DNA from 3 places in the Peribacillus sp. Bi134 genome. Region 2 is predicted to be linked to each of the others. Evidence: riboswitches for the same ligand, from Rfam matches in the RefSeq annotation. Region 2 holds a riboswitch; each other region holds the start of a gene.
The links. Region 2 has a riboswitch for S-adenosylmethionine ahead of LQ188_RS21030 (methionine ABC transporter ATP-binding protein). Riboswitches for the same ligand answer to the same signal wherever they lie in the genome.
Positions count from the first base shown of each region.

Region 1: another riboswitch for S-adenosylmethionine. It lies ahead of LQ188_RS00470 (bifunctional homocysteine S-methyltransferase/methylenetetrahydrofolate reductase); the one in region 2 lies ahead of LQ188_RS21030 (methionine ABC transporter ATP-binding protein).
Region 3: another riboswitch for S-adenosylmethionine. It lies ahead of LQ188_RS05120 (O-acetylhomoserine aminocarboxypropyltransferase/cysteine synthase family protein); the one in region 2 lies ahead of LQ188_RS21030 (methionine ABC transporter ATP-binding protein).

Region 1 is NZ_CAKKLN010000001.1:84,191-88,669, reverse strand. It holds gene metH (methionine synthase) at 1-104, opposite strand, end outside; gene LQ188_RS00470 (bifunctional homocysteine S-methyltransferase/methylenetetrahydrofolate reductase) at 97-1,944, opposite strand; SAM riboswitch class I at 2,049-2,147, opposite strand; gene LQ188_RS00465 (MOSC domain-containing protein) at 2,259-2,909, opposite strand; gene LQ188_RS00460 (Ku protein) at 3,415-4,257, opposite strand; gene ligD (DNA ligase D) at 4,408-4,479, shown strand, end outside.
Region 2 is NZ_CAKKLN010000009.1:159,715-164,193, forward strand. It holds gene LQ188_RS21015 (SDR family oxidoreductase) at 1-189, shown strand, start outside; gene LQ188_RS21020 (NAD(P)H-dependent oxidoreductase) at 255-800, opposite strand; gene LQ188_RS21025 (GNAT family N-acetyltransferase) at 1,223-1,690, shown strand; SAM riboswitch class I at 1,831-1,942, shown strand; gene LQ188_RS21030 (methionine ABC transporter ATP-binding protein) at 2,197-3,219, shown strand; gene LQ188_RS21035 (methionine ABC transporter permease) at 3,233-3,883, shown strand; gene LQ188_RS21040 (MetQ/NlpA family ABC transporter substrate-binding protein) at 3,905-4,479, shown strand, end outside.
Region 3 is NZ_CAKKLN010000002.1:451,740-456,218, reverse strand. It holds gene LQ188_RS05125 (methionine ABC transporter ATP-binding protein) at 1-581, opposite strand, end outside; SAM riboswitch class I at 735-847, opposite strand; gene LQ188_RS05120 (O-acetylhomoserine aminocarboxypropyltransferase/cysteine synthase family protein) at 963-2,273, opposite strand; SAM riboswitch class I at 2,373-2,480, opposite strand; gene LQ188_RS05115 (thioredoxin family protein) at 2,625-2,933, opposite strand; gene LQ188_RS05110 (toprim domain-containing protein) at 2,937-3,302, opposite strand; gene gcvH (glycine cleavage system protein GcvH) at 3,395-3,778, opposite strand; gene LQ188_RS05100 (arsenate reductase family protein) at 3,875-4,231, opposite strand; gene LQ188_RS05095 (acyl-CoA dehydrogenase family protein) at 4,372-4,479, opposite strand, start outside.

The sequences.
Region 1 (4,479 bases), on a different contig from region 2:
AAATCATCTGCTGTCAAATCCTCCGCTTGAAGCATGGTTCCCATCGCCCCATCAAGTAGGAGAATCTTGGAATTTAACTGATCTTGAATCGCTTTTTTATTCATGTACTGCCACCTCTGATGTCTGTTTACTATCGACTTTTCTAATATATTTCGTAAGTTCCGCCGTCATTTCATAGCGAAGGAACGGAGTGATTAAATATATGCCCTTGAATTTTTCCCTTGCCGCGTCCACCAGTTCCCGCGCGATATTAACCCCTTCAATCCTTGACTTTACAGGGTCATCCCCCGCTAAAGCCATTGCCCTTCTTACGTTATCAGGCAATTTGATGCCTGGGATCTCATTATGGATGAATTCTGCGTTCCGGGTGCTTGTCAAAGGCATGATACCGATGAAAATCGGGGTTTCTAAATGTTTTGTAGCTTCATGTACTTCTTCGATTTGCTCCACCGAATAAATTGGCTGTGTCAAAAAGGATTGAGCACCACAGGAAATCTTCTTTTCCATTCTCAGTACTGCTTTATCCAAATATTTCACATTCGGATTAAACGCTGCCGCAATTTTAAAATTTGCCCGTTGCCCCAGACTTTGACCGGAATAGGAAAGACCTTCATTAAATTGTTTGACCATGCTTATAAGGTCGAAGGAAGATAAATCATAAACCGAAGTGGCACCCGGGAAGTCCCCTATTTTTGAAGGATCTCCGGTGATGATCAATAATTCATTCAGCCCCACCGTCTGCAGACCCATTAAATGTGATTGCAGGCCAATCAAATTTCGATCACGGCATGTTATATGCACCATCGGATTAATATTCAATTGGTTCTTCAGTAGGTTAGCCAGAGCATCATTCGATATCCTTGGTGAGGCAAGTGAATTATCCGCTAGTGTAATGGAATCGACCCCTGCTTTTTTCAAAACCTCTGCACCGGTCATGAAGCTCTCTATTCCCAGCTTTTTAGGTGGATCAAGTTCAACCAGGATCGTCCTTTCCGTCTTGGCCTTTTCGTACAGTGGAAGTTCCAATTCTCTTTCGTTCACTTCAATTATTTCTATTTCACGGGATTTCGTAACTTTCTCTTTTACGGGAGCAAAACTTCCGATCGCATTCTTTACAGCTTGAATATGCAGTGGCGTCGTTCCACAGCACCCGCCTATGATAGCGGCACCTTGCTCACGAAGTTCCAGGGCACTTGAACCGAAATATTCCGGCACGGCTTTATAGACGAGCCTTCCATCCACATAATCAGGGAGGCTGGCATTAGGGTATATGGCAATCGATGCTTGCTTTGGCAAACTCACTTCTTCCAATGCCCGGATCATATGATGTGGACCAAGACGGCAATTCACCCCAACAACATCGGCACCCAATTGCTCGAGTTTTTGAAAGGCTTCATTTAAATGGATTCCATTTTGGAGATTACCCAGTTCATGCATCGAGACATTTGCGATGATCGGCAGTCCAGTTTCATTTTTTACGATTTGCAGAACGGTTTCCAGCTCTTCCAGGTCATAAAATGTTTCCAAGAGAATCCCATCAGGGTTTTCCATCAACAGACTGTATAGCTGTTCACGAAACCCCCGTTTAATCTCTTCCAGGCTTAAATCCGATTTTCTGATACTCCGTTGTGCCCCTATGGTACCGAAGACATAAGCCTTTCCTTTTGCCGCTTTTTTAGCAAGAATGACTCCCTGGCGATTGATTCTGCTTACTTCATCTTCAAGTCCATACCGTTTCAATTTGTTGAAATTGGCTCCGTATGTATTCGATTGAAGGATATCTGCACCAGCTTCCAGATAGGCACGATGGATAGACTCTATTTGATCCGGATTCGTGCAGTTTAATTCCTCATAACATTGATCGATGCCATTTGAGTACAATAAGGTCCCCATTGCCCCTTCCCCAACCAGCATTCTTTCTTTCACTTCTTTACGAAAATTCATCATTACACCCTCTCTCAAAAACAGTCCTGTTTTTGTCGTATTTTATGAGTATGAGAGAAAAGGAAAAAAAACCTTCTCAAAGAAGAAGGTTTTTTGAAACATTCTCCTCATCTATCAAGCTCTGCTTGCTGGATTTAGCACCTTTGCCTAAGCTGGTTGCTGAGGTTTCTTCGGGCCAGTCCCTCCACCTCTCTCGATAAGATCCATTTATATAATTTTCACAAGATTTCAAAATTAGATTATATTTAATTTACATTAATAATCTGTCAATTTCAATACCTGATCGACATTTTTTTCACTTTTGCAAAAATGATTCAATCTTTTGCAGCCTGAACCCTCTTCAAGATTCTTTGTTTCCAGTCTTCCGCTAATGGGTCCAGAGTAAGTAAAGCCATGGCGCCTTCCAGCCCATCTCGTTTATGAAGGATTACCTCTGCTGCATAATGAACTGAAATTTTTTCTTGCAAACGATCTATTAGTACGATCTCGTTTTGTTTATTTATCGTTCCTTCTTGAAGTACTCTTGCAAAATAACCAGTGAAACTCGTTTTCAGCACGAGTTCCAAAAACTTAGGTTCTTGATTGAAGTGGGAAATGGTCGAACAAGGTATCCTCCCCTGGTTAATTTGAACAATCACTTCGCCTATTTGATAAATATCACCGATAAACATGGTTTCTTCCCTCATCCCCGCTACGGTTAAATTTTCACCGAATGCTGGGATATCCAGCTTTTTAGAGAATCTTTCATTCCATAATGAATAATGCTCAAAGGGGTAAAAGCACAAAGCCCGATCAGGACCTCCATGGAACTTTTCATTACCTACCCCATCACCAATTATGCCTGATTTAGTCACTTTCACATGATCCTGTGCTTGTTTATCCATGGCTGAAAAGATATCGACATTCGAAAAACTTTCATGTTTCGGCTTTCCGGCCTGTAGTGATTTGATTTTTCCATTTTCCATTTTGCATCTTCCATTCATATTTAATTTATATCATTCTATATGTATAAATTATACTAAAAATCCATTATATTCAGTAGTTTTTAAACATATATGAAGTGAAAAAGCCACATGAGCCGTTAAATGGGCGAAATATCATTGATTTCCAGAAAAATTCATAGGTTAGTTTCAGTAATTTTGTTGCTATTTCAGAATTAAATATGGTAGAATATGAACACAATATATAGTCGAAAACTACAACCGTTCGCCTATATGTTGATTTTCACGATTGAATTCCTCATTGTCGCTCTTTAGGGAGCGAATTTTTTTGCCTTCATTATCATCCATCATTTTCTTTTAGTTCCATTCTAATCCTTAAATCGTGATTCACTTACCTATTTTCACTTTCATTCCCTATTCAAATACCTCCCTGTAAAGTCACTTTCATTCCCTTATAAGAGGCCTGATTCCTTGCTAAAACAAGCAGAAAAGCCGAGCGACACCATATGTCTTCCGCTCAGCTTCCTGTTTAAGCTTGTTTCTTTTTTTTTGGTGCCGCTTTCTTTCGGGTCGTCTTTTTCTTTTCCGGTTCATCATGTTTCGTACGGTCAATGGATGCCTGTAATGCCTCCATTAAATCGGTTACATTGTTGGAAACTGGTTCTTTTGTTTTGGCTGTAATCGTCGTCTGTCCCGTTTTCTTTGATTCAATCAATTCAAGTAAAGCGGTTCGATAGTCATCGGTGTATTTTGTCGGATCGAAAGTGGTCGTTAATTGATCTATTAATAATACGGCAGTATCGATTTCTTTTTTTGCAATGGTATCATTGGCGGGGATATTCGGAACATCCGCTGTGGAACGGACTTCATCCGGATAATGAATCGTTTCCATCACCAAGGTATTATCAACGACTCGGATTACCGCCATTTGTTCTTTAGAGCGAATGATGATTTTTGCTAATCCTACCTTATTCGATTCCTTGAGGGCCTGCCTCAAAAGGGAATAAGCTTTTATCCCTCCATCATTAGGGGACATGTAGTAACTCCGATTGAAATAAATGGGATCTATTTCTTCAATTTTAACGAAATCCACAATTTCCACGGCTTTTTCTTCGTTTTGTTTTTTCAGTTGCTCTAGTTCATTGTCTTCCAATACAACAAATTTTCCCTTTGTATATTCAAAAGCGCGGACTATATCATCCTTACCCACTTCTTTCTGGCATACCGGACAAACTTTTTCGTATTTAATCGGTGAATGACATTCCTTATGCAACGTCCTTAAAGAAATATCCTTATCCTCCGTTGCAGCATGAAGTTTGATCGGAATGTTCACCAAACCGAATGATATGCTCCCCTTCCACATCGTATGCATATTCGTCACCTCATAACTTATTTTTAAAGAGAAGAACAATTTTATTATTCCCCTTTGTTCAAAAAAAACCGAAAAAACAATTGCCAACTCTAACACTTCGTTTTTTTGGCAAAATAATGTTAATCAATTTTTTGCGGAGGTGATACAAAAATGAAACCGATGCTGCCAACATATTACCCCGAAGCCCCCAGCTCCAAGGATTGGCGTTATGAAGTCAAATAT
Region 2 (4,479 bases):
CTTGAAGATCCCGAAAAGAAAAAGGATCTTGAAAGCATGATTCCGATGGGGTATATCGGAAAGCCTGAAGAAATTGCTGCGGTTGCTGCATGGCTGGCATCTTCAGAGTCCAGTTATGTAACGGGCATCACTCTATTCGCTGACGGAGGAATGACGAAATACCCTGCATTCCAGGCGGGAAGAGGATGAATTTTGTTTAATGATGCAAAAAGACTCCCAGCAGGCTCAAACCTACTGGGAGTCTTTTTTTATCATTAACGAGTATGATGATTATACCAGCTAATGAAATTATCGACGACCGTATCGATAAACTGGACAGTCGACTCATGTGTAAGCCTGCCTTCGTTATCGATTTTGTCATGCACTGCACCAACATATACTTCATTCCCTGGAAGGAGTGGGGAGGCGATGCCTATTGCGAATAAGATTTCACGCAAATGCAATTGAGCTTTAACCGTTCCTAATTGCCCCATTGAAGCACCCATGATCCATGATGGTTTGCCGATCAAGACTTTATCGACACGTGATAACCAATCGATTGCATTGCCCAATACACCTGGAATCGTACCGTTGTATTCAGGAGTTACCCACAAAACTGCATCTGCTTCGGCCACTTTGCTTTTAAATTCTTTTACAACTGATGGAGGGTCATTTTCAATATCTTGATCATAAAAAGGTAAATCCCGAATGTTCAATATTTCGAGATCGAACCGATCTTGATATCTAGATTGAATATATTTGGCAAGCTTAAGGTTGTAAGACTCTTTACGGATACTTCCCACTATTGCAACAACTTTCATCTTCAATACCTCCAATGATTTTTATAATGGATAATCATGTAAATGTATTCCACTTACCTATTATAATTGGAATGTAAATGAAAGGGAAAAAGGATGCTTGGAAAAAAGTTGAGTTAGAGCTTAATAAACAAATTCCTCTCGAACATTCATTCACTTAGGGTTACCCTGCAAAGTTAGACTCGAAAATTAAATAGATTTGTTTGTGCCAATCCAATCCCCATTACTAGAACTCACCAAACAATATTGCATTTGTTTTTAATTTAATATTATGGCCATTCCTATAGGGATTAAGGAAAAATCCTTTCAGAGAAAATGAAATAAGACGCTTGAAAAAGTAAATAATGAAATATCATGAAGACCGTAAGTGAAATGAGTTTTTTTGCTTGAAAACTATTTTACTAAAATGATAGGAGAGGATGAAGTTGATCTTTCGTACCATTGATACGAACAAAGATAAAGATATTATCATTAAATTCAGGAAAGATTCCTTTGTTGTAAGTTTTGGATCTGAGGCAGGTTTTGGAGATGAAAATACATATCTGCAACGAATGGAAGAAAGGGTCCGTAAATTCCCGGGGGGGCAGGTGATCATTGAAAAGGACCAAGTACCGATTGGGCAAATGGAACTTCGAATTCGGGCGTATGAAGGAACTGAGATCGGCTATGTAGATCTATTTTATCTTATTCCCGGATACCGCAGTAAAGGCCTTGGCAAGGAATTGGTTCGCTATGCAGAAAACTTTTTCGGGCGATTTAATGTATCCGAATATCATTTAAGGGTTTCTCCGGATAATCAAAGGGCGATTCGCTTATATAAGAATTCAGGCATGATGAAGATAAGGGAAGAAAATGAAATATACCCAGTATGGAGAATGGGCAAATCATTATAGAATATAAAATTTAAACTATATTAATATAATTTAAAAGTGTCAATCACTATACTGTGAAAATATTTTAACCGATGAAAAATATAGTTGACTTTAGAGAAATTAGAATATATAGTGAAGGACATAATTAAATATAACGTTAATTCTTATCAAGAGATGTGGAGGGACTTGGCCCTATGATACCTCGGCAGCGGGTTTTTACTTTTGTAAAAATACTGTGCTAATTCCAACGGACGAAAGTTTGAAAGATAAGAAGGAGCTTTTCTTAGATAATTAATTTAAGAGTTTACTCTTTTTTATATGTCTAAAGAGGCCTCTTCTGTCTGATGACGGAAGAGGCCTCTTTTGTTTATTCAAAATGTATATGGTTATTAGGAAATTTGGTGCAATTACTCATGAGTTTCGCATACTCGTGAGTTTCGAATTTAACCCTATCATTATGAAGCGTTGCAAAGCTCTTCTCTCTGGATAATGAATTCGTACAAATAAACAACATGGGGGGAGATTGGATGATTGAGTTTCAAAATGTTAAAAAGGTATATCAAACAAAGAAACAGACTGTCGAGGCTTTGAAGGGCATTAATTTGACAGTGGAAAAGGGGGATATATTCGGTGTAGTCGGTTATAGCGGGGCCGGGAAGAGTACGTTGATCAGGTTGGTCAATTTGCTTGAACATCCTTCAGATGGTTCGGTGATTGTTGGGGGCAAGGATTTAACCAAATTGAGCGCGAAGGAATTGCGGGCAGAAAAGAAAAAAATCGGGATGATCTTTCAGCATTTCAATTTGCTAAACTCAAAGACCGTTTTTGATAATATCGCCATGCCGCTGATTTTATCGGGAACCCCTGGTAAAGAAATCAAAAAGCGGGTAGGCGAGCTGTTGGAGTTCGTTGGCTTATCGAGCAAAGCAAAGAGTTATCCGGAACAATTATCCGGCGGTCAAAAGCAGCGGATCGGCATTGCGAGAGCATTGGCTACCAATCCATCGATCTTATTGTGTGATGAAGCTACCTCGGCATTGGATCCGCAAACAACGAGTGCTGTTCTGCAGCTCTTAAAGAAAATCAATAAAGAATACAATATTACCATTCTGTTAATCACTCATGAGATGTCTGTCATTCGGGAAATTTGCAATAAGGTAGCGGTCATGGAGGGCGGATGCGTCGTTGAACAAGGTTCGGTTTTCGAAGTTTTTGCGAAGCCGCAAACGGATATTGCAAAAAACTTCGTGAGAACGGTCATACATGACGAAATTCCACAAAGTTTCCTAAAAAGCATAGGGTCCCATATCCCGATTATTTGGAAAATTAACTTTATTGGGACTACTTCGGGTACTCCTTTGCTTTCAACCATCTCGAAGAAATATGATGTTCATTTAAGTGTTTTATCAGCCAATATTTCTGAAATTCAGGAAACGCCTTTCGGGAATTTGATCATCGAAGTGACCGGGAATAAAAATGAGGTGGACAAGGCTTATCAGTATATTAAAGATGAGGGGATTCTCGTCCAGGAGGTGCAGATAAATGGGTAATACGCTTTGGGGAATGGAAATAACGGCAGATCAGCTGTCGACAGCTTTCGGTGACACACTTTATATGGTAGCCATCTCATTGGTATTTTCCGGATTGATTGGTCTTCCGCTTGGTATCCTGCTTGTCATTACAAGAAAGGGCCATATCCTGGAGAATAAATGGGTCTTTAATGTATTGAACCCGATCATCAATATATTGCGGTCGGTTCCTTTCATCATCTTGCTAGTAGCACTTATTCCGTTTACCAGAATGATTGTAGGCAGTGCGATCGGAACGAATGCGGCCATTGTTCCGCTAATCTTTTACGCGGCTCCTTATATCGCCCGGCTTGTGGAGAACTCCCTGTTGGAAGTGGACAAAGGGATCATCGAGGCAGCTCAGGCGATGGGGGCGACGACATGGCAAATCATTTATCGTTTTTTGATTCCTGAGGGACTTAGTTCGTTGATCCTTACATTTACAACAGCGACAATCGGGCTTGTTGGATCTACGGCCATGGCAGGTGCCGTCGGTGCAGGCGGGGTCGGAGATTTAGCTTTGGCTTACGGTTATCAAAGGTTTGATACGATGACGATGATCGTCACAGTGGCGGCGCTCGTGATCATCGTTCAATTACTGCAATCCACCGGGAATTTTGTTTCAAGAAAAATCAGAAGAAGATAAAAATAACAGGAGGTAGGAGAAATGAAGAAAATCTTATTAACGATCATAGTATTGGCATTGGCCATCTTGTCTGCAGCATGCGGGAAAGAAGAAGGTGCATCAGGCGGTTCGGATGATGTGAAAACAGTAAAAGTCGGTGTCAGCAGCGGGGATACAAGAACATGGGAATACATTGTCGACATAGCGAAAGAGGAAGGGCTTAATATTGAACTGGTCACTTTCAATGATTATATCCAACCGAACCTTGCTTTAAGTGAAGGTGAAATTGATGCCAATTCATTCCAAACGGTCGCATACTTCGATGAATTCGTTCAAGACCAAAATCTGAAATTAGAGGCCATCGGGTCGACTGTCATTGCTCCTATGGGCCTTTATTCGAAAAAACATAAAGATCTCAAGGATCTTCCGGATGGCGCTACGATTGCCGTTCCGAATGAAGCAACGAACTTTGGCCGTGCACTGCTTCTTCTTCAGGAAGCTGGATTGATTACATTGAAAGAGGAATTCAATGGATCGGGATCATTGGAAATCATTAAGGAAAATCCGAAAAACTTGAAAATCCAACCTGTTGCTGCCGGCAATACACCGCGTCTATT
Region 3 (4,479 bases), on a different contig from region 2:
CCCAAACGCTGATTGATGTCAACAAGCAATTCGAGTATGGAGTCGGTAGTCTGCGGATCCAAGGCAGAAGTCGCTTCATCACACAGCAGCACTTTAGGGTCATTTGCCAGAGCCCTGGCTATTCCCACCCTTTGCTTTTGCCCTCCGCTTAATTGTGATGGATAGGCCTTTTCCCTGCCTTCCAATCCTACTAACTTGATCAATTCGTTCACACGCTTGGTTCGCTCAGGTTTAGAAACTCCTGCAATTTCCAATGGGAAAGATATATTCTCCTGAACGGTCCTCGACCATAATAAATTGAAATGTTGGAAAATCATGCTGATTTCTTGACGGGCCTTGCGGAGCTGAGCCCCTTTAATTTTTGAAATTTCCTTCTCAGCAACTACAACGGATCCCTCTGTTGGTGTTTCCAATCCATTGAGCATTCTGATCAAAGTACTTTTCCCCGCTCCACTGTAACCGATGATACCGAAAATCTCGCCTTTATTTATTTCAACATTCACATTATTTACAGCCTTGATTGTCTCACTGTTTCCTTTTCCTGTTCGGAACAGCTTACTGACTTTCGTCAATGTAATCATTAACCCTCACCTCTTTTATCCAATAAAACCTATGAACTTAGTTGATTTCTCTACATTATTAGTCTGTTTCTCATATCATGTAAAAGTTTACCCAATTAAAACAGAAAAAACCTTTCTGCATGAGCAGAAAGGCAGGTGAAGAAACAGGCCTTCCTCTCATCTTCCAAAGTGATTAAACTTTGTGTGAATTGGCACCTTTCCAAGGAAATCTCCTTGTCGGTTGCCGGGTTTCATCGGGCACATCCCTCCACCTCTCTTGATAAGAGCTAATATATAGAATATTTGTACATCATTAAGTTCTTTAGTATGGAGAAATTTTATCATAGATAAAAAAGGAGCGCAATGTATAATATTTCTAGTACAAGCATACAGAAACTTTACTTAAACCGTTTTGGATGTCAAGGAGACGATATTCGTCGCTTTTTCAATTGCCTGCTCCAAATCTTCTATTAAATCCTCTACATTTTCAATCCCAATCGATAAACGGACTTGGTCGGCACTCACACCCGCTTTCGCAAGACCTGCCTCATTCAATTGTTGATGGGTCGTACTGGCTGGGTGGATGATCAAGCTCTTCGCATCCCCAACATTCGCTACATGGGACCATAATTCCACCGAATTGATAAGTTTTGCCCCAGCTTCTCGATTACCTTGTATCCCAAAAGTCACAACAGATCCAGCTCCCTTTGGCAAATATTTTTCCGCAAGGGCTTTATCGGGATGATCCTCATCACCAGGATGTGAAACCCAAGTCACCGCAGGATGGTTTTTTAAATATTTAATGACAGACTTGGTGTTCGATAGATGCTCTTTCATCCTTACATGCAGCGTTTCAAGTCCCAGCGTAAACTGGAATGCACTTTGGGCACTTAGCGCAGGTCCTAAATCACGGAGTAACTGGACTCGGGCTTTCGTTATGAATGCGGCAGGTCCAACTGCCTCGGCGTATACCAGATTGTCGTAACTTGGGTCAGGCTCTGTGAAGCCAGGGTAATTTGGCGAGTTCCAATCGAATTTCCCTCCATCCACGATGACACCACCAAGCGTAGTTCCATTTCCCAGAAGCCATTTTGTAGCGGAATGGATGACAATATCGGCTCCAAAATCAATTGGTCTGCATAGATACGGTGTCGCAAAGGTATTATCAATGATTAAAGGTATTCCGGCATCATGGGCGATTTTCGCTACCGCTTCAATATCAAGCACCCTCAAACTTGGATTTCCGATGGTTTCAGCAAAAATGGCTTTAGTTCTTGGCGTAATCGCCCTTTTGAAATTTTCAGGGTCATCAGGAGAAACGAACTTCACTTTAATCCCGTATTTAGGAAGAGTATTTTCAAAAAGGTTATACGTACCGCCATATAATGTAGATGCTGAAACAATCTCATCCCCTGCAGCGGCAATATTCAGGATTGAAAGTGAGATGGCAGCCATTCCGCTTGCTGTTGCCAATCCGCCGATTCCGCCTTCCAATAAGGCCATTCTTTCCTCAAAAACGCTGATCGTGGGATTATGGAGTCGTGAATATATATAGCCATTCTCCTTTAGGCCAAATAAATTCGCTGCATGGTCGGTGTCTTTGAACAAGTATGCATTGCTTTGGTAGATAGGAACTGCACGTGCACCTGTTTCATCAGCTTGCAGACCGCCATGAACACTCAATGTTTCGAAACGCAATTTTTTCCCTGACATATGATTTCACCTTTTTCTATGGATTTAGTTGGAATTATATGATGTTTGGCCTTTTATAAACAAAAAAACCACTTCAATAAGAAGAGGTTTCAAGAATACACCTCATCTACCAGAGCCAACACTCTGCTGGAATTAGCACCGTATATAAAAATTTATACCGGTTGCCGGGCTTCGTCGGGCCAGTCCCTCCGCCACTCTTGATAAGAACTATTAAATTCTGCCGTTACTTAATTCAAAATATAGCATTTTAGATTAAATCAGTCAATGAATTGTTAGAATATTCTTTGTTTAATTTCATCTAGCATTCATATGTCCGCAACAAAGAAACCAACCACGGTTCTGATTGGTTTCTTAGCTGATTTCCTTAAGCAATCCGTACAAATAAGGAACGGATTGAAAGGCATATATTTTTTTGTGCAGCCGTCCTTCTTTGAAAAACAATAAACATGGAACACTTTCGATTTCATATGATTCGGCAATTGCTTGGACATAATTCATATTCATTTTGCCTGCCTTCAATTCCGGGAATAGCTCCAAGGATATCGTCAGCATCTTGGAGGCAACCTGACAAGTGCCGCATAAAGGGGTATATAAATATAAGCAAAAGGTTTCCCCATTTTCAACAGCAAGCTTACACTCTTCTTCTTTCCATTCCTGCATCAATTAGTCGTTCACCCTTTGACTTAAAAATTTCATTTTCACATTCATATTGGCAGATAGAAGCACAGTTGCGATATGATGTTCGGGTGAGCTTTCCACTTCTTTGTACATTTTATTAATATACAGGTGGTTCGCCTCAGGCATTTCCATTCGGAACTGCTTCCGCAGCTTTTCTCCTGATTCATCTGCGTCAAAAAGGAGATAAACATCACGGTCCATCAATTCATCCACTAATTCATCCAGCTTAGTTAATGATATGGTCCCATTCGTACATCTAATTTCCACATCTTCATTTAAAACGGAGGCAACTTTTCTTCTATCGGAACTGCCTTCTACAATGATCACTTTATCGAATTCGCCCCACTCCATGTCATCACTCCATCTCACGAATTATGTGTGCAACTGCCACGGTACCAAATGAAAAAGAGAGCAGGCCTTTTCAGTCCCCCCTCTCCTTTTTTTTAACCGTTGATTAAACTCTCATACTCTTCAGCGCTCATCAAGCTTTCAATATCACTGCTATTAGATGGTTCAAGCACGACCATCCATGCCTTTTCATAAGGAGACTCATTTACATATTCAGGGTTGTCACTTAAATCTTCGTTTACTTCAACAACCTTGCCACTGATAGGTGCATAAAGCTCAGAAACGGTCTTAACGGATTCAACACTTCCGAATGGTTCGTTCGCTTTCAATTCATCGCCGATTTCCGGAAGCTCAACGAATACGATGTCCCCAAGCTCGGACTGTGCGAAAGCTGTAATTCCAATGCGCACTGTTCCATCTTCCGTTTTGACCCATTCATGTTCTTTTGTGTAACGAAGTTCTTTTGGTGTTGTTGTCATTATTAACCCTCCATATGTACATCTTATTTTATCTATTCCATTATAAGGTAGATTGTTTGTTTAAGTAAGGAATTAACCAAATATTTCGAGAAATTTTCAGTTCCAAACCTGTTCGAATTGCTCCTCTTTGAAACCTACCGTCACTTTGGTGCCATCCGTAACAATCGGCCTTTTCAGAAGCATGCCATCTGTGGACAATATATCAAGCATCTCTGCTTCAGAAGCTTCTTTCAGCTTATCCTTTAAGCCAAGCTCCCGATATTTTTGACCGCTAGTATTGAAAAACTTCTTCAACTCCAAATTGCTGATTTTATATAGTTGTTCTATTTCTGTTCGCGAAGGCGGATTTTCCGCTATATGGATTGCTTCATATTGCAGTTCATGATTATCAAGCCACTTCTTCGCGTTACGGCATGTGCCGCATTTTGGGTACCAATATAATGTTAAGCCCATCATTTCACCACCTATCAATAGAATACCCGTTTTCATCACGCAATACAACGAATTGTCTTTTGAATTTCCAATGCGATTTCATCAAAGGAAATAAGGGAATGCCTTCTCGGGCATTCCCTTTACTGATTTTGATTCATTTCTTAAAGAGCATATTTTTCAGCTTCGATTACCTTGACGGAAGCTTCACGTTTTTTCGCAATGACATTGATCGGATTATGCCTTGTCAGCTTACGGAGCGACGCAAGCAT